Regions from separate parts of the Alkalihalobacillus sp. MEB130 genome, predicted to be linked through region 3. Evidence: predicted binding sites of a transcription regulator. Region 3 holds the regulator's gene; each other region holds the start of a gene.

What was found. The regulator Rex, encoded in region 3, represses fermentation and respiration genes when NADH is low (regulators of the CRP and FNR family bind a similar motif). The targets are predictions, from matches to a motif close to TTGTGAAATATTTCACAA.
Region 1: a site for Rex is predicted at 3,515-3,532, ahead of N0O92_RS13835 (TIGR04053 family radical SAM/SPASM domain-containing protein). Genes of this name have one in related genera too.
Region 2: a site for Rex is predicted at 6,794-6,811, ahead of ric (iron-sulfur cluster repair di-iron protein). Genes of this name have one in related genera too.

Annotation. Positions count from the first base shown of each region.
Region 1 covers NZ_JAOANA010000013.1:15,750-24,028, reverse strand. The annotation lists gene N0O92_RS13850 (aspartate:alanine exchanger family transporter) at 1-941, shown strand, start outside; gene N0O92_RS13845 (hypothetical protein) at 1,351-1,494, opposite strand; gene N0O92_RS13840 (putative bifunctional diguanylate cyclase/phosphodiesterase) at 1,734-3,449, shown strand; gene N0O92_RS13835 (TIGR04053 family radical SAM/SPASM domain-containing protein) at 3,591-4,658, shown strand; gene N0O92_RS13830 (YwiC-like family protein) at 4,707-5,477, opposite strand; gene N0O92_RS13825 (class I SAM-dependent methyltransferase) at 5,670-6,458, shown strand; gene N0O92_RS13820 (lipase family protein) at 6,637-7,356, opposite strand; gene N0O92_RS13815 (quaternary amine ABC transporter ATP-binding protein) at 7,581-8,279, opposite strand, start outside.
Region 2 covers NZ_JAOANA010000013.1:98,848-107,126, forward strand. The annotation lists gene N0O92_RS14305 (alpha/beta fold hydrolase) at 4-825, shown strand; gene N0O92_RS14310 (PP2C family protein-serine/threonine phosphatase) at 848-2,059, shown strand; gene N0O92_RS14315 (phosphoglycerate dehydrogenase) at 2,255-3,451, opposite strand; ZMP/ZTP riboswitch at 3,598-3,676, opposite strand; gene N0O92_RS14320 (hemerythrin domain-containing protein) at 3,804-4,337, opposite strand; gene hmpA (NO-inducible flavohemoprotein) at 4,661-5,893, shown strand; gene N0O92_RS14330 (Crp/Fnr family transcriptional regulator) at 5,983-6,672, opposite strand; gene ric (iron-sulfur cluster repair di-iron protein) at 6,878-7,585, shown strand; gene N0O92_RS14340 (DinB family protein) at 7,690-8,145, shown strand; gene N0O92_RS14345 (dicarboxylate/amino acid:cation symporter) at 8,256-8,279, opposite strand, start outside.
Region 3 covers NZ_JAOANA010000024.1:11,411-19,689, forward strand. The annotation lists gene N0O92_RS19515 (ComEC/Rec2 family competence protein) at 1-227, shown strand, start outside; gene N0O92_RS19520 (ABC-F family ATP-binding cassette domain-containing protein) at 293-2,242, opposite strand; gene N0O92_RS19525 (redox-sensing transcriptional repressor Rex) at 2,866-3,501, shown strand; gene N0O92_RS19530 (twin-arginine translocase TatA/TatE family subunit) at 3,591-3,773, shown strand; gene tatC (twin-arginine translocase subunit TatC) at 3,791-4,543, shown strand; gene N0O92_RS19540 (DoxX family protein) at 4,782-5,312, shown strand; gene N0O92_RS19545 (DoxX family membrane protein) at 5,366-5,902, shown strand; gene N0O92_RS19550 (MDR family MFS transporter) at 6,057-7,469, shown strand; gene N0O92_RS19555 (YdiK family protein) at 7,577-7,795, opposite strand; gene N0O92_RS19560 (CPBP family intramembrane glutamic endopeptidase) at 7,792-8,279, opposite strand, start outside.

The DNA.
Region 1 (8,279 bases), on a different contig from region 3:
TTATCAGTCGGGTTATTCGTGGAGATCGTAATATTATTGCATTAAACGATACAGTCATTTTAAAAGGAGATTATCTTGTAGCTGTTGGAATTAAAGAGGATTTGCATACATTTTGTCAAGACATAGGAAGAGAGGTTAATACGAACTTTCAGAACGCAGATCATGTAAAGCTCAGGAAAGTAGTGGTTGATTCAGAAGAGATGATCGGGAAGAATGTAAGGGAGCTGGAGCTGCGGCGCATGTACGGTGTAACGGTAACGCGTATTGAACGTGGAGGCTTTGAATTTAATCAAAATTCTAAATGGCGTTTTGAGAGAGGTGATATCCTTACGTTAGTTAGTAGCGAAGATCGGTTGGATGTTGTCGAAAAGTTATTTACAAAAAAGACGCTAACGGTCACAAATGTTCATATATTTTCTTTGAGTTTGATATTGTTAATGGGGATTATAGTCGGTATGGTTCCTATTTATTTACCAAAATTAGGTACAATTACGTTAGGTGTTGCAGGTGGTCCTTTGTTTGTGGCTTTAATTATTGGCCATTTTGGACGATTAGGTCCAATACGTGCTCGATTTTTTCAACCGTCCAATCAGGTCATTCGCGACATAGGACTTGTTTTGTTTTTAGCTGGAGCAGGAACGACTGCTGGGCAAGGATTAGTCGAGGTAATACAAAAAGAAGGAATAAGTCTCATAATTGGGGGTGCATTCATTACAATTGTCCCCATTGCTGTAGGATTTTGGCTTGCGAGAAAATTTTTCAAATTAAGTATGGTTCATTCATTGGGAGCTTTGAGTGGAGGGCTTACTAGTACACCCGGACTGGGTGCAGTTAATCAATTAATCGAAACAGACGATGCGTCCATCGCATATGCTGCCGCCTACCCTTTTGCGCTTATTTTTGTTGCGATTGCTGCCCAATTACTTGTATTCTTTTTGTAAGATGGGTACTTAGGATTTTTGTTATTAAAAACGTTGCTATAAAGCGGAGGGCATAATGTTGTTTGTTAACAAAATGCCATAGAGTATTGGGGGAAGATTGTGAATTATATTTAACTAATTATTTCCCTTCTTTCTTTTACTGACCCAAATCGCTAATGAAATACAAATAACTAAGAATGCTCCAAATGTTACAAGTAGTAATGTATCTGCTACATCCATATTGATGAACCTCCTATTATCTTTGTATGATTATTTTGTTAGAATAAGCTATTTTTATACAGTAAAGAATCCTCTTTTTAAAATAAGTGACATCAACCGTGCAACTATTTTAAAGAGGATTCTTTATTATAAACTTATGCCCATAGTTGTCCTTCTATTGATTTAATCAGCACTTGGCAATCCACGCTCATTACTTTTTCTGATCATATGTCGTAAATCCTCGTTTTTTAGCCAACAACAATTTCGCTTCGTTATAAGTTAGACCTGATTGACTGTTGAGTTTCTTCACTTCATCTATATCTGTACCTGCTATCGTTATATGTTTGTTTTTCATGTATTCTTCCTCCATGTGCATTCTATTTTCTTATAGTTACCTGGTTGGATGAAACTATGTTCAAGTTTTTTTCTTTTTTCATGAGGATAGTAAGAAGAAGGGCGATAAGGTTGGACAAATAGTCTACATTAAACTTCTACATGTAGCTTTCACTAAAAAGTGTGACTTTTGTCACAGCGAGAAACAGCCTCATCAAGTAAAATAACAGAAGCAGTCTTGAGCAGAAATGAGGGGACAGGATGGGTGTAGAGACTGAACTAGATCAGGCTTTAAAAAAGCTGAGAAACATTGAATCAGCGTTAAATGAATCATGCATTGTAGCCATTACGGATCACAGAGGGATCATTCAATTTGTTAATGATAAATTTTGTAACATCTCTAAATATAGTAGAGAAGAGTTGATAGGGAAAGATCACCGGATTATTAACGCGGGTTACCATAGTAAAGAGTTCATCCAGACTTTATGGAAAACGATTACAAAAGGAAGTGTCTGGAGGGGAGAATTTAAAAATAGAGCAAAGGACGGAACGTATTATTGGGTCGATACAACGATTGTTCCTTTTTTAAGTGAAGATGGAGTTCCATATCAATATGTATCAATCCGTCATGAAATCACAGATCGAAAGCAAATGGAAGAAAATATGAAATCCATGGCTTACTTCGATCCCTTAACGATGTTGCCGAATAGAAACAAATTAAATAAATGGCTAAGTGATGTTCAAATTGATCAAAAAAGAAATGAGCAAATCGCGATTTTATTTCTAGATTTAGATCGCTTTAAGTCTATTAATGATCAATATGGACATAATATTGGAGATTTGTTAATAAAAGAAGCGGGGCAGCGATTAAAAGATTGTCTTCGAAAAAACGACTTTATCACTCGGCAAGGAGGAGATGAGTTCGTTATCATCTTAGATGAGGTTAAAAACAAACAAGAAGTCATCACTTTCATTAAGAAAATAATGAATCAACTTTCTTTGCCATTTTATATTCTCAAGAACAAAATATTGCTTTCAACTAGTATTGGGGTCAGTTTGGATTGTATTTCAGCTGAAACTGATAATTATCAAAAGTTTATTGAATCATTAGTAAAGGAAGCAGACCATGCAATGTACAAAGCAAAGCAACAAGGTGGGAATACATATCGTTTTAGTACACCCAAACATAGTCTCGAAATGGAGAGATACTACAGAATGCAACAAGAAGCAGCCCAAGCTCTTGAATGTAACGAGTTCTATCTTGTTTATCAACCGCTAGTAAACTTAACAAACGGTGAGATAGAAGGGGCTGAAGCCTTACTAAGATGGGATAACTCATCATTTGGTTTTGTTTCTCCTGCTGAATTTATTCCTGTACTAGAAGAAGTAGGTTCTATCGTTCCTGTTGGAAAGTGGATCCTTCAGTCTGCCTGTCAACAGTTGAAAAAGTGGCAAGATGCTGGCCGTTTTTTCAGGAAAATTTCAGTTAATGTCTCTCCAGTTCAATTTAGAAATAACCATTTTGTAGATGATATTAAAGAAATTTTAACAGATACGGAGCTTGACCCTTCATGCTTGGAACTGGAAATAACTGAGGGTATTCTCTTAAATATAGAAGCATCACAAAAAAAATTAGCTGCTTTAAAGAAATTAGGTGTAAAGATTTCTATTGATGATTTTGGAACTGGGTACTCATCCTTAAGTTATCTAAAACATTTACCAGTGGATACAATTAAAATTGATAAATCATTCATTCATGAATTAGACCTTGATGGTGAATTGATCGTCAATACGATCATTCAAATGGGTATTAATTTGAATTTTACAGTTATTGCTGAAGGGATTGAAAACGAAAAACAATTAGCTTATTTAAAGAAACAAAATTGTCATAAAGGGCAAGGGTATTACTTTAGCAAACCGGTACGAGAAAATGAGTTTCCTATTAATCTCGATTATAATCGTGTGTTAACCAATTAGTCTCATAGGGATTAATTGGTTTTTTGTGTTATTGAAATAATGACAAACTTATGAACGTTCTTTTTTTGTGATATCTATCACCTATGGAATTGATATGTTTTGATACTCTAAAACTAGTTAAAATTAGAGGAGAGCTGTTGAATGGAAAGTAATTATAAAGAAAATCCATTTATCGTTATTTGGGAAATAACGAGGGCCTGTGCGTTAAAATGTTTGCATTGTCGAGCAGAAGCTCAACATCTTCGTGATCCAAGGGAACTAACAACGGAAGAAGGAAAGGAATTAATTAATCAAATATATGAGATGGATAACCCTTTGCTTGTTTTTACAGGAGGAGATCCATTAATGAGAGAGGACCTTTACGAGTTAATTGAGTATGCTGTTCAAAAGGGAGTGCGTGTCTCTATGACTCCTAGTGCCACTCCGAGAGTGACGAAAAAAGCGATTGAAAAAGTGAAAGCAGCAGGGTTATCAAGATGGGCATTTAGTTTAGATGGTCCAACAAAAGAAATTCATGATCATTTTAGAGGAACAAAGGGTTCGTTTGATTTAACCATGAAAGCCATTCGGCATTTACATGAATTAGGCATGCCAATTCAAATTAATACAGTTGTTTCTCACTACAACGTAAATGAATTAAAAGATATGGCAAAATTAATGGAGCAATTAGAGACTGTACTTTGGAGTGTATTCTTTTTGGTTCCAACTGGACGAGCGTCGAATATGGAGCCGATATCTCCAGAACGTCATGAAGAAGTATTACATTGGCTTGCAGAAGTAAAAGAAACTTCCTCGTTTGATATTAAGACGACAGAAGCTCCACATTTTAGAAGGGTACTCTTACAGCGCCAATCAAAGAAAACAAAAAAAGCGGAAGGAAGAAAAAAACACGACATATTAGGACGAGCGCCAAAAGGGGTAAATGACGGGAATGGTTTTTTATTTATTTCTCACCTCGGCGACGTATTTCCAAGTGGCTTTCTTCCTATTCATTGTGGCAATGTAAGAGAAGAACCTCTTGCAAAGATATATAGAGAACACCCGGTGTTTACCCAGTTACGTGAGCCTGACCTTTTTAAGGGAAAGTGTAGTGTGTGTGAATATCGCCATATATGTGGAGGGTCACGGGCAAGAGCCTTTGCTATAACGGGTGATTATTTACAAGCAGAACCATACTGCATTTATGTACCCAAACGCAAACGAGTATAAGCAAACAACCAGTCACGAAAATGCTACGTGCACTGGTTGTTTTTTTGATCATAAAAAGAAGGCTAAACTGAGTACAAAAAATACGATGCCATTTACAATTTCAATGATGCCAATTTGCATGGGTTTCATTTGTTTCTTTCTTGTAGTAATCCAATCTTTTACGGATCCTGGAAAATAAGCAACGGCAAGCAACGGCTGCCCTATTAGGACAGGTACGAGTAACAATAGAACATGATACGTATGTGATATTATTCTGAAACGATGATTCTTTCTTTCACGAATAAGGGACTTAACGTAGAAGGCACTTCCTGTAAAATAAAAAGTGACATAAAGCAATAAAAAGATTGCTTCATCCAAAATTGAACCTCCTCCGAGAATAACCGCAGCTACTCCCCCTAATCCAAACGTAATGATCCCACTAATATTATTCAATAAACTTCTTTCATTTTTCTTTTTAATAAAATATAGATTTATAGCAAGCAGAGGAACAAGGATAATCCCAAGTACTAATAAGATAGGATAGTGCCATATAATTGGAATCAAAATGACAAGAGCAATAATTGAATATGAGACAAGCCAAGGCAACATTTTTCCTATTACTTTTTGATTGCGGATAATAGAGAAAAGTGGCGTTGAGGCAAGAAAGAGAAAGAACCATCCGATCAAAAAAGGAATATGAAAAGTTGTCAGACCTATGATCATTGTTCCTAAAAAATAAGGTAAAAAGAACATCATCCAAGTGCCATGCTCTTTAGGCAACAGGATTCTTACTTTTTTTCTAGCGGTAGACGGTTTCTGTGTACACTTTGTTGCTAACATAAAAGCACCCCTTTTGGTTTTCGTATAATTACTATAAATGGAGTGTAAATTTCTTTCTGTTAACTCAGTCACAGGTGGAGAGAATCTGCCTTGTAATTGATTTTATTATTTGTCCTACTATATGATAAAGGTGGAATAATCTTGAAGAGTATCATCGTAACTTTATTTCCATTTTAATAAGAGGATGTGGTGATGATGAAAGACAATGGAATGAAAGAAAGTGTACAAGCGCAATTTGGTAATAATGCAAGTAATTATGTAACGAGTCAAACTCACGCCAAAGGGGAAGATCTCCAAAAGTTATTACATATTTCCGGTATAACCGGAGATGAAGATTGCCTTGATATCGCTACAGGAGGGGGGCATGTTGCCAATCTCTTAGCACCTTTTGTTTTAAAGGTTACCGCACTTGATCTAACCTCTGAGATTTTAAAAGTAGCAAGACAATTTATCGAAAAAAATGGACATTCTAATGTTTCCTTTATCCAAGGGGATGCGGAGCAACTCCCGTTTCAGGATGAGTGTTTTGACGTAGTCACATGTCGAATTGCAGCTCATCATTTTCCTAATGTGAATGCTTTTGTTAAAGAAGCATTTCGCGTTACCAGAAAGGGAGGCACGTTGTTACTAATTGATAATGTAGCCCCTGAGTTAGATCATTTAGACTTCTTTTATAACAAAATTGAAAAGGATAGAGACCCTAGTCATTTTCGGGCGTGGAAGAAATCAGAGTGGTATAACCTAATAGAGGTAACAGGTTTTGAAATAGTGGAATCTTATTCGTTTGATAAGAAGTTTCATTTTGATACATGGTGTGACATGATGAATCTTGCAAATGAAAAGAGGGTTCATTTATCGGATTTTATGATTGGTGCGACTGAAGCAGCTCATAAAAAGTTTCGATTGCATTTAAGGAACAAGAAAGTAGAAACGTTTAAAGGGGAAGCTATTTTATTAAAAGCAACTAAACCTCAGGAATAATGAGAGAAAAAGTTCCTTTTAGCAGATTGAGAGAAGTGTAATGGCTACACACGGTTGCGTCCCTGCTAATCAGGAACCCACTCATAGTAGGTTTTAAAAAAGAAACGGTTTAGCTCATTGTTTAGAGGCCACTGAAAAGTGAAAACCAAACCTAATTCAGTGGCCTCTTTTAGTGTGGCTACAAGTCTTTTACACCTTTAATATAAGTATAGATGCTATGATTTCCACTTAACGTATCTGTTTGTAAACCGAACGTGCGTCCACCTTTAATATGCTCGTATTGATACATTTGATCAGTAAGTGGACTGTAAATCGATTCTGGTGGTAAAAGTGGTACGATATCATAAATGTTAACGAATCGGTAACTTTCTTCAATTTTTTCGTTAAACTGCTGAGCAAATAATGGGTCTCCTACTCTTGGACTAGCAAAGTTATAAAGTGTTACATGATAGCCGTGAGTTGTGAGATCCATTGAACATAATGTAGCAAGTGCAGCTCCTAAACTATGTCCTGTAACATAGATTTGCTTTTTTAGTGGAATGTTTTCTAAAGTGTCCATGATGTCATCTCGACATGATTGGTAAATAGCAGAAAACCCTTCATGAACGTGACAAGTTTCTTTCGTATAAGGAAAGGGTACTTGAGCGACTTCTGCATCAACCATCCAATCGGGATTTGAGTCTGTACCTCTAAACGCAATAATCACGCTTTTTTTTGACTCTAGAATAAATCCAAACCATTCTTTAAAACCGAAGGCGTTGGCTTTGAAGCTAGTCAGCAGCTTAAATCCTTTTGGTATGGTGAACTCATCATGGTTGGCATATTGAATGTAAGTTTGTAAACAACAATTTGCTAAAAACAATGGAAGTTGTCGTTTGATAGAGTGAGTATAGGTCATATCGGCTCCTCCTGTAGAAACGGATACCATATCATATGTTGAAAAGACCCAATACGCCCCATCTAGACGTGCTAAAAATGTCTTCCGGATGAATTAATTTAAAGTGTATCTATGAGGGATGAGAAGAAAAGGCAAGGGGTGTCTCAAAAGCTTGATTAATCTTTGGGATAACGTTGTACAAAAAATCCCACAACCTACATTAAAGGGTTGTGGGATTTTTTGTATTAAACCAGCGCAGACAATACCGATACTCTTGATATAATGCCAAGAAGTTTTTGATCATTATCAACAACGGCAAGAGGGTATTTGGACTCTGAAGCTTTTGGAATTAAATCTTGTAAATACGCATCAGGGTCTGTCGTAAAGTAATTATCATTTAAAATATCTTTTAACGTTTTGTTTTCTTTAATGGCCTTTACGGTGTCATCGATCGTAACGAGACCCTGTAATTTCCGCTCACTATTAACGACAAAGACACTAGAAATACCGTTTGAACGCATTTCATTTACTGCTGATTTCAACCCTTCTTTTAGAGAAACGACAGCAGAAGGTTTGTACATGACATTGCTTGCCTGTAGAACTTTCGAACGATCAATATCTTTTACGAAATCTTTAATATAATCACTTTTCGGTTTTTCGATAATTTCTTCCGGTGTCCCGCTTTGTTCAATTTGACCATCTTTCATAACGGCTACGCGATCCCCAATCTTAAATGCCTCGTTGATATCATGCGTAATAAAAATGATCGTCTTTTTCAATTTTGCTTGTAGTTCCATTAACTCTAATTGCATATCGCGCTTGATGAGAGGGTCAAGTGCACTGAATGGCTCATCCATTAATAAAATATCCGGATCTGTTGCTAGGGCGCGAGCGAGCCCCACACGTTGCTGCATTCCTCCACTTAACTCATGAGGCATTTTTTC
Region 2 (8,279 bases), on a different contig from region 3:
GATATGAAGCAAAACATTATAAATCGCAATAATGTACAGATTCGTGGCAAAGGCACTCGCTCCATGTTATTCGCACCCGGATTCGGCTGCGATCAGAGCGTGTGGAACTCCATTACGAGAACGTTTGAAGACGAATTCCAAATAATCTTATTTGACTATGTTGGTTCAGGTCAATCCGACCTACAAGCGTACGATGTAGAACGCTATCGTACATTAGATGGCTATGCGCAAGATATTTTAGATGTTTGTTCCGCTTTAGACATTGAAGAAACTATACTAGTCGGCCATTCTGTTGGAAGTATGATTGGCATGCTAGCATCTTTAAAACAACCTGAATACTTTAAGCATTTAATTATGATTGCGCCTTCTCCATGTTATTTGAATGATCCTCCTCATTACTTTGGTGGCTTTGAAAAAGATCAACTAATTGGGTTAATTGACATGATGGAGAAAAATTATATAGGGTGGGCAACTATGTTTGCAGGTACGTTGTTGAACGATTCAAATCGCGTAGAAATAAAACAAGAGCTTGAGCAACGATTTTGCAGCACTGATCCGATTATTGCCAGGCAGTTTGCAGAGGCAACTTTCTTTTCAGACAATCGTCTTGATTTACCAAACGTAACCGTCCCCTCTCTTATATTACAATGTTCTGACGATATTATAGCCCCCTCTTTCGTTGGCGAATACCTACATGATCACCTTCCTTCTAGCACGCTTACGAAAATGGAAGCAACAGGTCATTGTCCTCACCTCAGTCATCCGGAGGAAACGGTAACAACTATTCGCAACTATTTAAAAATTCTTCTTTTAATAAGGCAATAGAGGTAAATTGAGGTGACCAGTTATGAATGAACAATTAAATAATGCACCATGTGGATTTTTAACATTAACAAAAGAGGGAACCATTTTATCAATCAACCAAACACTATTAATTACTTTGCGTTATAAACGTGAACAGATTCTAGGGGAACATATCAACACAATCCTTTCTGTTCCCGCTCAATTATTTTATCAACTATATTTTGTGCCACTTGTACAACTAGAAAACAAGATAGAGGAAATGCATACGTCTTTATTATCGATGGATGGTGAAGAAATCCCTGTAATTGTTAATGCACTGCCAAAAAATCGAAATGACCGAATTGAAATTGACTGCATTTTTATTCCTATACAAAAAAGAAGTCAATATGAAAGCGAACTTCTCCTTGCAAAAAAAGAGGCAGAAGCTGCATTACTCGCTAAACATCAAGCTAATGCAGAACTTCAAAAAGCTCTAGAAGAGCTTAAGCAAAAACAATCAGAATTACTTGAATTAAACGAAGAAAACCAAACGTACAAAATAAATACAGAAAAACAATTGGCACTTGCTAGAAAAATTCAAGAAACATCATTAACAGATTCTATTTATAACGAACAAATTGAGATTGCTTCATACTATGAGGCTTCTAATGATTTATCTGGAGACATTTACGGATTATACCAAATAGATTCGTATCGTTATGGAATCATCCTTCTCGATGTAATGGGGCATGGCATTTCTTCTGCGCTAATTACTATGTCTTTGCAATCTTTATTTCAACGCCTTATCTCAAAAGGAGTTAAGACCGACGCCGTCATGAAGGAACTGGATAACCATCTTCACAACCTGTTTCAAAACAACAAAGAAGCATGGCATTATTGTACAGCTATCAATTTATTTATTGATACAAAAGAAAAACGAATCGAGTACATTAACGCTGGGCATCCCCCTGCTTTTTGGCAAAATATGAACGGACAAATGGAAGAGCTGCATTCTACTACTCCTCCGCTCGGAACATTCGAAGGAATAAATTTTCAAACAAAGACCTTTACTTACCATGAAGGTGGTAGATTATTTCTCTATACGGATGGAGTCACTGATCCACTTGGTACAGATTTTGTCTGTTCGTTATTACATGAGAACTCTTCTATGACGATTGCTAAACTTAAAGATCAGATAATTGGATCGCTCGAGAGTAATTTGAAATCATATGATAAAAGTGATGATCAATGTTTTATTCTAGTAGATTTGAAATAACCTTTAATCGACAAGGCCAAGGGTATCCTTTGTGATTCTTCGGCCTTAAACTGATTACAACTAGGTGATTCTCATCTAATTTAAGCTAGATCCTATTGTTTTGCTTCCTAGACCAAAGAAATTCAACTTTACGACTTAAACAAAAAAAACGAGCGAAAGACCAACGTCCTTTGCCCGTTTTTTTGTTCAGATGAATTAGATTACACGAGTTGAAACAATACCTTCAATTTGAGTGATTTTCTCAACCAATCCAGGAATTACCTCACCGTTTACTTTATTTTCAATATCGATCATAGTATACGCATAATCGCCACGGCTGCGGTTTACCATGTCCGCAATATTTAAATTGTATTCAGAAATCGCTGTTGTAATTTGCCCAACCATATTTGGTACATTTTTATGAAAAGCAGCTACACGGCGTTTACCCGTGTAAGGAATCGCGGCATTTGGAAAATTGACTGAGTTTTTAATATTCCCAGTTTCCAAAAATTCTTTTACTTGACGAGCTGCCATTATCGCACAATTTTCTTCTGATTCATGTGTAGAAGCACCCAGATGTGGAATTGGCACCGCGTTTTTCATCGTTAACACATTTTCATTTGGAAAATCTGTAATGTATTTGCCAACTTTTCCACTTTCAAGAGCAGACGCAATATCTTCTTCATTTACCAAACCATCGCGTGAGAAGTTTAAAATGTGCACTCCTTCTTTCATGATACTGAATGTTTCTTTATTGAACATTCCTTTTGTATCTTCCGTTAAAGGTACATGAACTGTAATAAAATCAGAGTTTGCAAACAACTCCTCTATAGACATCGCACGTTGAACGTTTCGAGATAAGTTCCAAGCAGTGTTAACAGAAATGAATGGGTCAAACCCAATAACATCCATATCTAAATCAAGTGCATCGTTAGCTACAAGAGCACCGATCGCCCCTAGTCCGATCACTCCTAGTGTCTTACCTTTAATTTCTTTTCCAACAAACTGTTTTTTTCCTGCTTCAACAAGTTTAGGAACTTGGTCGCCTTCACCTTTTAATGACTTAGCCCATTCTACACCAGCAAACAGATTTCGAGATGATGCCATTAATGTTGTTAATACAAGCTCTTTTACAGCATTCGCATTAGCACCTGGCGTATTGAAAACAACTATCCCTTGTTCAGTACATTTATCAACAGGGATATTATTCACACCTGCACCTGCCCGCGCGATTGCTTTTAAATCATTGCCAAATTCAAGTGAATGCATGTTAAAACTACGAACAAGAATCGCATCCGGATTGTCGCTTTCATTATCGATTGTATACTGATCCTTAAATACATTTAACCCGCTTTGTGCAATATTATTTAATGTTTTGATTGTTTTTACTTTTTTTAACGTAGTTGTGCTCATATTGTTCTCTCCTCTTTCTCTTTTTATATGATGATCAAATTGTACATGTACTATTAGCTAAATTTCAAGAAAATTCTCGATTTACGTCAAAGTAATATCGAATATCGCCTCCTATAAACAGAAAGAGGCAAGGGAAATAACTCCCTTACCTCTGCCCAGGCGAACGGCTACGACACTATGTGCTCCCTCACGGTAATCCGTGTTTCGCCAGTTACACATAGCCTTTTGATTTGATTTCATCATAACAAATTCAGACAAAAGCTTCAACCTAAAATATCATCTAGCTAAAAAATTTAAAGGAGAGAAACTAATAACAATACAAGTTATGTCAATCTTTTCACTAGGGTAACCGTTATAATCTACCTATCCTCTCCTCTAGGCTCAATTTCTCTTCATCTGACAGCAAACGTTGAGCTAATGGAAAAAGAATTTCCTCTTCTTTTAAAAAGTGGCCTTGCAGAATCTTAAAAGCATCATTGTAACGTTTCGTGATTGTGACTAACTCATCTCTAGTGAGGCTTTCTTGAAGATTCGTTGTTTCTTCTAAAAATTGACGCAAATGTGCTTTTGCTTGGTCATGTTCATATTCCATAACTAGTATAGGACCAGTATCTTTTCCAATATATCGCGCAACCATTGGAAATAACACTCCCTCTTCCTTTTCAGAATGGGGGTCTAATTGGCTCACAAACTTAACAACTCCTTGACGCAAGTACAATATACGCTCTTTTATCTGTCCAATCCCCTTTTCTTCTTCTATCGAATGAGACAATCTATACAACTTCTCCATTTGTTCTCGTAATGGTTGATGCTCCTCTTTTAAACTCTGAAGAGGCGAACATAATATAAGTGACCTAGCCCCTGCTATATTACAAAAATGATCCATACTAAACTACCTCCTTTTTTTAAAATAGTAGCAAACAACCAGCCTTACCATATGTGATTGAACTCACATAATGAATGTGTTTTTGCTCACTTGTCTTTGTTAGACCTAAGTAAAAAAACTTTTTCTCGCCTTTTACAATTTGTCATTATAAATCTTATCTGTGCCTTCCCTAAGTTTTATAATCAGAAGTCGTAAAATTTTAAATCACTGTGAGTTTTGTCTAATTTTAGAAAGGTGTATTTTAAATATTGCTTTTAAACGCAAACGCTACCATAATTAAATATGTATTTAAAATACATCTTTCGGAAATGGAGGAGTCTTACATGTCAACAAAGACATTGGATTCTAATACTATTGAAATTATTAAGTCAACTGTACCAGTTCTAGCAGAACATGGAACTTCTATTACTACGCGTTTTTATCACCTGTTATTTACTAACCATCCAGAATTACTACATATTTTTAACCATGTAAATCAGAAACAGGGCAAGCAGCAACAAGCACTCGCGAACACGGTTTATGCTGCTGCACAGCACATTGATAACTTAGAAGCCATATTACCAGTCGTTAAACAAATCGCGCATAAGCACCGTAGTCTTGGAATCCAAGCCGAACACTATCCTATTGTAGGTGAATATTTATTGTTGGCAATTAAAGATGTATTGGGTGATGCAGCAACGGATGAGATCCTTAACGCATGGGGAGAAGCTTATGGCATAATTGCGGAGGTGTTTATTTCCGTTGAAAAAGAAATGTATATGGAGGCAGCTTCCCAAACTGGAGGATGGGATGATTTCCGTGAATTTCTTGTCTCTAGAAAAGAAGTTGAGAGTGATGTTATTACTTCTTTTTATTTAAGCCCAAAAGACGGTAATCAAATTTCTGTCTACCAACCTGGACAATATATCACAATAAAAGCCATTATTAATGGAGAGACATATACTCATTTAAGACAATACAGTTTATCAGATACATCAGGAAAACCTTACTATCGCATCAGTGTAAAGCGAGAGGATCAGAAAGGTAATACACCAGCTGGCCTTGTTTCTACCTTCTTACACAATCAAGTTTCTGAAGGCGATATTATTGAAGTCTCTGCACCTGCTGGCGACTTTGTTCTTGATACAAAAAGTGATCGTCCCCTTGTTTTAATCAGCGGAGGTGTTGGCCAAACTCCTTTATTAAGTATGCTTAAAACATCAGCTAGCAAACAACCCAAAAGAAAGATTGCCTATATTCATGCTGCCATTAACAGCCACTATCATGCATTCAACGATGAAGTGACAAATCTAGCGAATCAATCAGAGCACATTCGTTACTTCGTCTCGTACGAATCGCCGACTGAGAATGACAAACAAACGAAGATATACCATAAAGAAGGTTTTATTGATCTTCCATGGCTTCAGTCAATATTACAAAACAACGAAGCTGATTTTTACTTCTGTGGACCCCTGCCTTTTATGAAAGCTATGAACAAAGCATTGCAAGAATGGAACGTACCTGCAGAACGGATTCATTTTGAATATTTTGGACCAAAAGGGAGTTTGGAAGAGTAGGTATTTCAGATAAAAGGTGCTGTCCCATTGGGATAGCGCCTTTTATTTGAGTTAACTGCAACTATACACAGGGGGTGAGAAAGACATGTTTATAAGGTTTCAGCTTTTAATTTATGTACGTTTATAACAAAGAATCCCTCCTCATCCAAAGCAATAACATTCTTCTTTCGTAACTGACTAATTGTTCGATTAATTGTCTCTCTTGATGTACCAATCATGTTAGCTAATTCTCTGTTTGTAAAATGAGAAGTGAATTTATAATTACCACCAAGCATAACACCATTGGACTTACATAACCGCAGAAGCAACATAACAATTTGTTCATAGGTATCACGAAGGATTTTCTCTTCCAGTCGATTTTGAAGATCTACGATTTTTTCCCCTAACATCTTAAACATTTTGACACACAGCTCTGGATACGTAAGAAGGATTTTTTCAAAACTACCAACAGGAATCACGATCAACTCGGCCGTCTCAATAATTTCGGCATGTGCCGGGAAATCTCCTCCGCGGAAAAAACCAGCATGTGGAAACATATCACCTGCCTGCAAAATGGACACAATTTGTTCTTTCCCAGCTACATCAGTTTTGTGAATTTTCACTTTTCCAGAATAGATGAAAAACACCCGATCAAGTAGATCCCCTTGCATAAAGACAAAGGATCTTGCCGCATATGGTCGCAACTGGGCAATGCCAACAATCTGTTCAAGCTCTTCTTCAGATAACCCCTTAAAGAGCGATACTCCTTGTAAATGCCTTTTTATTGCTGCTGCTTTCATCTATAAAACTCCTTAGCACTCATTTTACCCCTATTTTACTAATACTCTGCTTCAAGAACTGTGATTAACGTCATAACATCCATAACCTTAAAAATAGTAAGAACAACAAATATCATTACATTGGTGATTTGTATCACAACCTAACTGTTCAGTCATTGTTATCCTTTACGTAGAAACAAAAATTAAATAAATGGAGGAATATAAAATGACACAAACGTTTACAGAAACATCAGTTGTAGGAGACATCGTCACGAAATTCCCAAAATCTAGTGACTTGTTTAAATCATATCGGATCGATTTTTGCTGCGGAGGAAACCGTCCACTTATCGAAGCAATTCAAGAGAGAAATTTATCAGCAGCAGAAGTGTTAGCAAATTTAAATGCACTCTATGAAGAAACAACGGCATTACATGAATCACGAATTGAATGGGAACACGCTTCCTATAGTGAACTAATTGATCATATTATTCATAAACACCATCGTTATATTAATGAAGAATTACCGCAATTAAGTCCATATGTCACAAAAGTATTGCGAGTTCACGGGGAAAATCAACCTCACCTAGCGCAAATACATCGCTTATTTCACGAATTACGTATCGAGTTAGAACAGCACTTAATTAAAGAGGAAACGGTCGACTTCCCACTTATCTTACAAGTTGAGAAAAATCGTACCGAAAAAAACGTTCAACAATTACAAAACGTTGTTGATGAACTTGAAAATGAACACAATCATGCAGGAAACATTCTAAAAGAACTTCGCGAAGTAACAAATGACTTTACTCCACCACCAGGAGCTTGTGGTACGTATCGCCTCGTTTATCAACGGCTTGAGGATTTAGAATCTGACTTATTCCAGCACATTCATTTAGAGAATAATGTGTTGTTTCCAAGAGCAGTTTCAGGAAAATAAATGGCTTTAGGCCCTCTTAGTGGCGAAGTTCTCCTGCTTGACTATTGATTCAATAGCACGTAAGTTTAATATGAAAATAATAACAACAAGTAGGAGGATTTAAGATGAGTAAAAACAGTCATTTCAAAGGTTATTTTCTATCACATCGTTTAATAACAAATGAATTAATCAACAAGATAGATAAGGAACATTATGATTTCAAACCGACCGAAACATCCATGTCAGCGAAAGAGTTAGTCGTTCATATGCTAACATCTTTTTACCAATTTGCTTCTGCAGCAGCAAAGCAAGCTCCTAAGCCTCTACATGACGAAAAGGCAGAAATTGATTTAGCTAATCTAGCTACATTGTATACAGATGAAACCGTAAAAATTTTCGAATCACTAACTGACGAGCAATTTGATGAGATTATTGACTTAACAGCCATTCTAGGTGTGAAACTTCCAGCAGAGCAAATTATTAATTTAGCAATTGACCATGAGATTAATCATAAAGGAAACTTATTTGTCTATGTGCGTGAAATGGGACACACTGACTTGCCAATGTTTGTGAAAAAGTAGGATTTACTGCTGAATACCCATCTTGATTACTAAGCTTCAGCTTACCTACTCAAAAAAGAGCGTTATGTCAGTGTAAATTCCCACCAAACATAACGCTCAAACAAAGACTGTTAAGCCGTCTCTACCTTATCCTT
Region 3 (8,279 bases):
TACATGCTCCTCATCATGGGGGAGGAACATCTTCCTCATCCGATTTCATTGAAGCCGTCGATCCGACCTACACGATCATCAGTACAAATAAGTTACCTAGAAAAAGTATTGTCAGTAGGTACGTAAGAAAAGGCAGTAAGGTGTATGCTACAAGCGTAAATGGCTCCATTCTTCTTCAATCCAATGGAAAAACGATCAAAGTAGTAACAGAAAAAAAGCAAGATTAAAATAGGGGTCAGACCCCCCTGTAATGCGTTGCATTACTAAAGGGGGGTCTGACCCCATTACTGGTTTACTCTTGAAGTTCTTCCCATTCTTCCATGAGGGATTCGATTTTTTCTTTTGCTTTATCGATTTCCGATTGGATGGTTTGGGCCTTTTCATGATCTGAATAAATAGCTGGATCACAAAGGTCTTCTTCTTTTTGGGCTAGCGTTGTTTCGAGTGAATCAATTTGACTTTCAATCTCTTCAATTCTTCGTTGCCGTTGACGCTCTGCTTTTTTGTTTTCTTTATCTTGTTCGTAGGAACGTTTGTCTGGTTGCGCCGTAGCTATAGAACCACCAGATGCGGTGTTACTCCGAACAGCTGCGTTCTCTTGTTGATTTAGCAATTCACGTTGTTCCATTTCGTCTTTCTTCTCAACGTAATAATCGTAATCACCAAGATAGTTGGTGATTCTTCCGTCCTCAAGTTCGGCCATTCTCGTTGCAATGCGGTTGAGAAAATAGCGGTCATGAGAGACGAATAACAATGTACCTGGATAATCAATTAGAGCATTCTCAAGGATTTCTTTTGCATCTAAATCTAAGTGATTCGTAGGCTCATCGAGGATGAGAAGGTTGGCTTTTTTCATCATTAGTTTAGCAAGAGCAAGTCTTGCTTTTTCTCCACCGCTTAACGTAGACACTGGTTTTAAGACATCATCACCGCTAAATAGAAAATTTCCAAGCACGGTTCGAATTTCTTTTTCAGGTAAAAGAGCATGTTCATCCCAAAGCTCGTGTAAAACTAGTTTATTCGATTTTAAGTTGGCTTGTTCTTGGTCATAGTAACCAATGGTCACATTGCTTCCAAATCGGATCACTCCATTTTGAAGAGGGATATCTTTCATCAGAGCTTTTAATAGTGTGGACTTACCAGCTCCATTTGGACCAATAAGGGCCACGCTTTCCTCACGGTCAATTTCGAGATTCAAGTCCTGAAAAATCACATCTTCTCCATAAGCGACATGAAGGTCAGAAGCACGGATCACCTCTTTTCCACTTTGACGCTCAATTGTAAAAGCGAAAGAAGCGGATTTCTCAGATCCAGCAGGACGATCGAGTAAGGTCATTCGGTCTAATTGTTTTCTTCTACTTTGCGCCCTCTTCGTTGTCGATGCTCTTGCAATATTTCGTTGGATAAAGTCTTCTAGTTTTGCTACTTCGTCTTGCTGCTTCTCATATTGCTTTAACTCTAATTCGTATCGCTTTGCTTTTTCATCAAGATAAGCACTATAGTTACCTGTAAATTTCGTTGATTTTGTTCGAGAGATTTCAACAACTGTCGTGACGATTTTATCTAAGAAGTAACGGTCGTGCGAAACAATTAAGATAGCACCCTTATAACCAACCAAGTATTGCTCAAGCCACGTAAGGGTCGCGATATCTAAGTGGTTGGTTGGCTCATCGAGAATAAGAAGATCAGGCTTTGTTAACAATAATTTTGCTAATGCTAATCTTGTTTTTTGCCCTCCGCTTAAGGTTGAAATCTTTGTTCCATAATCAAAATCACCAAAATTCATTCCAGCTAATACACCACGAATATCAGCTTCATATTGATAGCCGCCTTGATCTTTAAAGGTAATTTGAAGCTGATCATATTCTTTTAAAAGTTTGGAATAACGATTTTCGTCTTCAAGCAAACGTTGATCGGACATTTGTAATTCTAAATCGCGAATTTGTTTTTCCATTTTTTGAAGAGGAGCAAATACCGTTAGCATCTCTTCCCATATCGACAGTTCCGATTCCAGCCCTGTGTTTTGAGCGAGATAGCCAAGCTCTGTGCCTTTTGGCATCATCACTTGTCCACTATCATATGAAAGTTGACCAGCGATAATTTTAAGCAACGTTGATTTGCCAGCTCCATTACGACCAACAAGAGCCACGCGTTCTCCGGTTTGAATATCTAACTTGATATTTGTTAAGATTGGATCGATACCAAAGGATTTCGATATATTTATACATTGTAAAATAATCATAGATTTCATTCCTAACTCATAAGATCATTTCTTTTAAGAGATACCATAAAAAAGAAAACCGCTTTTTTACATATAAAAAGTGCTAACAAACTGGCAATGGCTCCACGCGCCGTACGCCTTTTGAGAAGATCGCTCAAAAAGCTAAACCCATAACGGCGTTCTGCTCATTGCTTAAGAGGTATCCTAAAAAGGAAAACCGCTTTTTACTTGAAAAGAGCGAACAAACTGGCAATGGCTCCGCGCGCCGTACGCTTTTTAAGAAGATCGCTTAAAAAGCTAAACCCATAACGGCGTTCTGCTCATTGCTTAAGAGGTATCCTAAAAAGGAAAACCGCTTTTTACTTAAAAAGTGCGAACAAAGTGGCAATGGCTCCACACGCCGTACGCTTTTTGAGAAGATCACTCAAAAAGCTAAACCCACAACGGCGGCTCCGCTCATTGCTTAAGAGGTACTACAAAAAAAGAAAACCGCTTTTTTGTAGTACCTCTTAAGTGTATCGTAGAATAGATCTTTCAACAACTTCATGAACAGAGGGGTAAAACGATTACAAACTCTGTGAAATGGTGTACAATAACCATAGTCTTGAATTGCCAACTTGACGATGGTAGGAGGGAGGCAATGGATGAAAGTAGATCAAACGAAGATTCCGCAGGCAACAGCAAAAAGGTTGCCGCTTTATTATCGATTTTTGGAGAATTTGTCTGCTTCGGGAAAGCAACGTGTATCGTCAACAGAATTGAGTGAAGCAGTGAAAGTAGATTCTGCTACGATCAGACGTGATTTTTCTTATTTTGGAGCACTTGGGAAAAAAGGGTATGGGTATAATGTAAATTACTTGCTGTCTTTTTTCCGGAAAACACTTGATCAGGATGAGCAGACGAAAGTTGCTCTAGTTGGAGTCGGTAATTTAGGAACTGCTTTTTTACATTACAATTTTTCGAAAAATAATAACACAAGAATTGTAAAAGCTTTTGATGTTGCTGAAGAAAAAATTGGGGAAGAGGTAGGCGGGGTGACCGTTTATCATTTAGATGATTTTGAAAAAATCATTGACCCAGACGTAACAGTTGCCATTCTAACCGTTCCACAAGTGGCTGCACAAAAGATAGCAGATCAGTTGGTAGCTAACGGTATTAAAGGAATTTTAAATTTTACGCCGGCTCGACTTGATGTTCCTGAACATGTTCGTGTGCATCATATTGATTTATCAGTTGAGTTACAGGCGCTTGTTTATTTTCTGAAACATTATCCAGGATAAGTTTGAAATGATTGGTAACTGTAATGGAAGTCATTGCGAACTATATAATCACACTCTATAATTAGAAATAGGACAAGGAGGTGCTACCTATGGGTGGATTAGGAGCAGGCAGCATTGCGCTTATTGCGATTGTTGCTTTACTAATTTTTGGTCCAAAGAAGTTACCAGAGTTAGGAAAAGCTGCTGGGAATACATTACGTGAATTTAAAAACGCGACAAAAGGCTTAGCAGATGAAGATGATAACAAGAAAAAAGAAAACGATAAAGCCTAAGTAGGAAGGGTTTATAAATGGAACAAAGAGACATGTCGGTAATGGACCACATTGTAGAACTAAGACGAAGAATTATTATCACGTTAATCTTCTTCATTGTGGCACTCATTGCCGGCTTCTTTTTAGCTACACCACTAATCACATACTTACAAAGTACACCGACAGCTCAAGATTTGCCGATGAATGCATTTAAGATGACAGATCCCATTCGGGTGTTCATGACATTTGCTTTTGCTAGTGCACTTATTCTTACATTTCCCGTTATTCTCTATCAGTTATGGGCGTTTGTAAGTCCGGGCCTGCATGAAAAGGAGCAAAAAGCCACATTAGCTTATATTCCATTTGCTTTTATCTTGTTTCTAGTAGGTATTTCTTTTTCCTATTTCATTCTATTTCCTTTTATTATTCAATTTATGGGGAACTTATCAGAACGTTTAGGAATAACAGAGCAGTATGGCATAAATGAGTACTTTTCTTTTCTATTTCAAATTACGATCCCTTTTGGTTTATTGTTTCAACTGCCAGTTGTGGTCATGTTTTTCACTAGATTAGGAATGCTCACCCCGAGTTTCTTAGCTCAAGTACGTAAATTTGCTTATTTTATTTTGTTAGTAATAGCGGGTTTTATTACGCCGCCGGAAATTATGTCTCATTTAATGGTGACCCTCCCGTTATTATTGCTCTATGAATTTAGCATTTGGGTTTCTTATTTGACTTATCGCAAAGTACAAAGGTTAGAAAAAGAAAGAGAAAAAGAGTTAAAAGAGTGATGTGCGTCACAGCATTCACTCTTTTTTTACGTGAAATATGTGAAAAGATGAACAAACTTTGACAAAGAATGTAATAAGGTAGCAAAAAGGTGTACAGTGTTCTATACTATGAGTGTAGAGGTTGTGAAAAACTTCACATAAAAATGTGAATAGATGAGCAAGGCATTAAATACCGAATATGAAACTTCACATTGTTATGTGAGTTAAAAAAATAACTTACCTTAAAGGAGGATTTACAATGATTGGACAATTCTTTAGAGAGAACAAGTACATGGCAGGAATTTGGGTAGTATTACGAGTGTATCTAGGGTGGTCATGGTTAACTGCAGGATGGGGCAAAGTAACTGGTGATTTTAACGCAGGTGGATATTTACAAGGTTCCGTTGCCAATCCGGTCATGAGTGGTGAGGCGCTAATGTATCCGAACTACGTATCATTTTTAGAGAATATAGCGATTCCGTACGCAGATACTTTTAGCTTTGTAGTAGCGTGGGGAGAAGTGCTAGTAGGGTTAGGACTTATTTTAGGAGTATTTACTTCAGCAGCAGCCTTCTTCGGAGTTGTTATGAATATGTCATTCCTATTTGCTGGAACGATCTCTACTAACCCATGGATGATTATGATTTCAATGTTTATCATAGCAGCAGGAGCAAATGCTGGACGTTACGGTGGAGACAGATGGGTATTGCCTTACTTGAAAAGCGTTGTATTTAAAGGAAAGAATAGTGAAAAAGAGTTTAAGGGAGCCAATTTAAAAGAAGCAATCTAACTTTATGTTTAAATGTGAAATATTGAACAAACTAATTATTAGGGGGAATTAACATGATTGGACAATTTTTAAGAGAAAACAAATATGCAGCAGGAATATGGTTATTCTTACGGTTATATCTAGGTTGGACTTGGTTAACGTTAGGATGGGGAAAGGTAACTGGTGGTTTTCATGCAGGAGGTTACTTACAAGGATCTGCAGCGAATCCGGTTATGAGTGGGGAAGCAGTTTTGTATCCAAATTATGTAGCATTTTTAGAAAATGTAGCGATTCCGAACGCAGATGCGTTCAGCGTCATGGTAGCGTGGGGAGAGTTATTAGTAGGGCTAGGACTTATTTTAGGAGTATTTACTTCAGCGGCAGCTTTCTTCGGAGTAGTAATGAATATGTCATTCCTATTCGCTGGAACGATCTCTACTAACCCATGGATGATTATGATTTCAATGTTTATCATAGCAGCGGGAGCAAATGCCGGACGTTACGGTGGAGACAGATGGGTATTGCCTTACTTGAAAAGCGTTGTATTCAAAAACAAAAACAATAAAAAAGGTTTCGGTGCAACTGAACAAAATTTAAGTGAAGCAGTGTAAATAAAAATAAAGAGGTAGACTCTATGATGGAGTTTGCCTCTTTTTTGTTGGGATGTGCTACTTAGATAGGGTGAGCATAGGAAGTGTATCTCCCTTTAACATATGGTATGATACCCCTATTGATATTTCGACAGACGAAATGGTGTGAAAGTAGATGAATGTGCCCGGAAAATGGATGGTAGTTGTGGCGGTTTTATTAGGGTCATTTACGATGATCTTAAATAATAGTATGTTAAATCCAGCAGTGCCACAGCTTATGGAAGTGTTTCAAAAGGATGCAGTTGCAACAGGATGGGTTATCACGATTTTTATGGTAACGATGGGAATGACGGTTCCAGTTACAGGGTATTTGGGCGATCGTTTTGGAAAGAAACGATTATTTATTATGGGATTAGCTATTTTTGTCGCGGGCTCATTCCTTGGAGCATTTTCTTGGGATTTAAGCTCGTTAATTTTCTTTCGAGGGCTTCAAGGGATTGGAGGCGGAATTATGATGCCCCTATCTATGGCCCTTATTTTTGAAGCATTTCCTCGAAATGAACGGGGCTTAGCAACAGGGGTCTGGGGAATATCAGCGATGATGGCGCCAACTATTGGTCCGACATTTGGTGGTTTTTTACTAGAAACATTAAACTGGACATACTTATTTCTTGTAAATGTACCAGTAGGACTAGTTGGCTTATGGTTTGCTATCCGCTACTTGCCAAGTACCCAAGCGAATAAAAAGATTACATTTGATCTTTATGGATTTCTGACGATTACCTTTGGTGTTGGATCTATCTTGTATGCATTAGGAAGGATGTCAGAAGTGGCTCATTTAACCAATCCCATTAATCTTACATTAGTTGGAGTTGGAATGGTTCTTTTATATGTATTTGTCCAAATTGAACGGAAAGTGGAGCAACCGTTATTAGATTTGTCGTTATTTCGTGTACATGCTTATACGTGCAGTATGATTATTGCAAGTATGACGTCAGTTGCGTTATTTGCGGGTTTGTTTTTAATTCCATTGTTAATTCAACAAGTGTACGGTTTCGGACCTATTATGACTGGTTTGGTGTTCTTGCCCTCAGCGCTTTTAACAGGGATCTTCATGAGCATAGGTGGGCGAATTCTTGATCGAAAAGGTCCAACAGGTGTCATTTCAACAGGGCTAATCGTTGTGACCATTGGGACGATCCCTCTTGGGTTTCTCAGCATTGACACTTCGTTAGTATTGATCTTTTTTTGGATGGCTGTTCGTGGGATCGGCATGGGGCTAAGTAGTATGCCATCAACAACGACGGGGATGAATGCTATACCAAGTCACTTGATTTCTAGAGGATCAGCGATGAACAATGTTATTAGGCAAATGAGTTCAGCGTTAGGAATTGTTTTTGTCTCCATTTATTATGAGGTGAGAAGAGGGCAATTAACGGCTTCATTGGGCTCTTTAGAAGAAGCAAGCTTACAAGCCATTAATGAGGGATTCATCGTTGTTGCAGTCGCTACAGCTATCGTCATTCCAGTTGCCTTTATTTTAGAAAAAGCAGCACGAAAAGAAGAGCATGTAATAGAGAATGGATGATGTTTTGGAAAGAGGGCTAATGATTAGCCCTCTTTTCTATATTGAAATAAAATAAAAAGCCTTCTATAAGAGACACTCTCATAGAAGGCGCAAATGCGATATAAGTGTTAATCTTTTTTCTTTTTATTTTGGTTTTGAAGCTGTTTAATTACCTTCCGTAAACGGTAAAAGCGATAGGCAATCATAAAATCAATCGCTGCAAACGAAACAATTAAATAGCTCCAAAAGTTCCAACCAGAGGTGTTTACATTTTGAATGGCAAAAAAGATTAGTAAGACACCGATCGAAAAATAGAGGAGCGCCATTGTAATAGGTGATGCTCTCATAGTAATCCTCCAATGATGAATGATGTTTGTTCAAGTTGTTCAAGTTGCTCCATCCAATCTTCAAGCTGGTCAGCTAACAAAACATTTACAATAGAAACAAAAAGGTTTATGGCAACATGGGCGATAATGGGTACGAGAATTCGCTTTGTTTTTACATATAAATATGCAAAGACAAGACCCATTGCCGTGTATACAAGTAAATGAGTAAAATCCATATGGACGGCAGCGAATATGATGGAACTTAAAATACCGGCAATCCAAAAATTGAATCTTTTATAAAGAGCACCAAAAATAACTAAACGAAAGACAATCTCTTCTAGGATCGGACCAATCACAGATATAACGATGATAAAAGCAGGAAATGCTTTAGCAAATTCGACAATCGTTTCTGTGTTTTCTGAGCCAGGTTCGATACCGAGTAGAAACATTTCAATTAGTGCTGCTGCATACTGAGCGGCAAACACCATAAACACTCCAATGATTG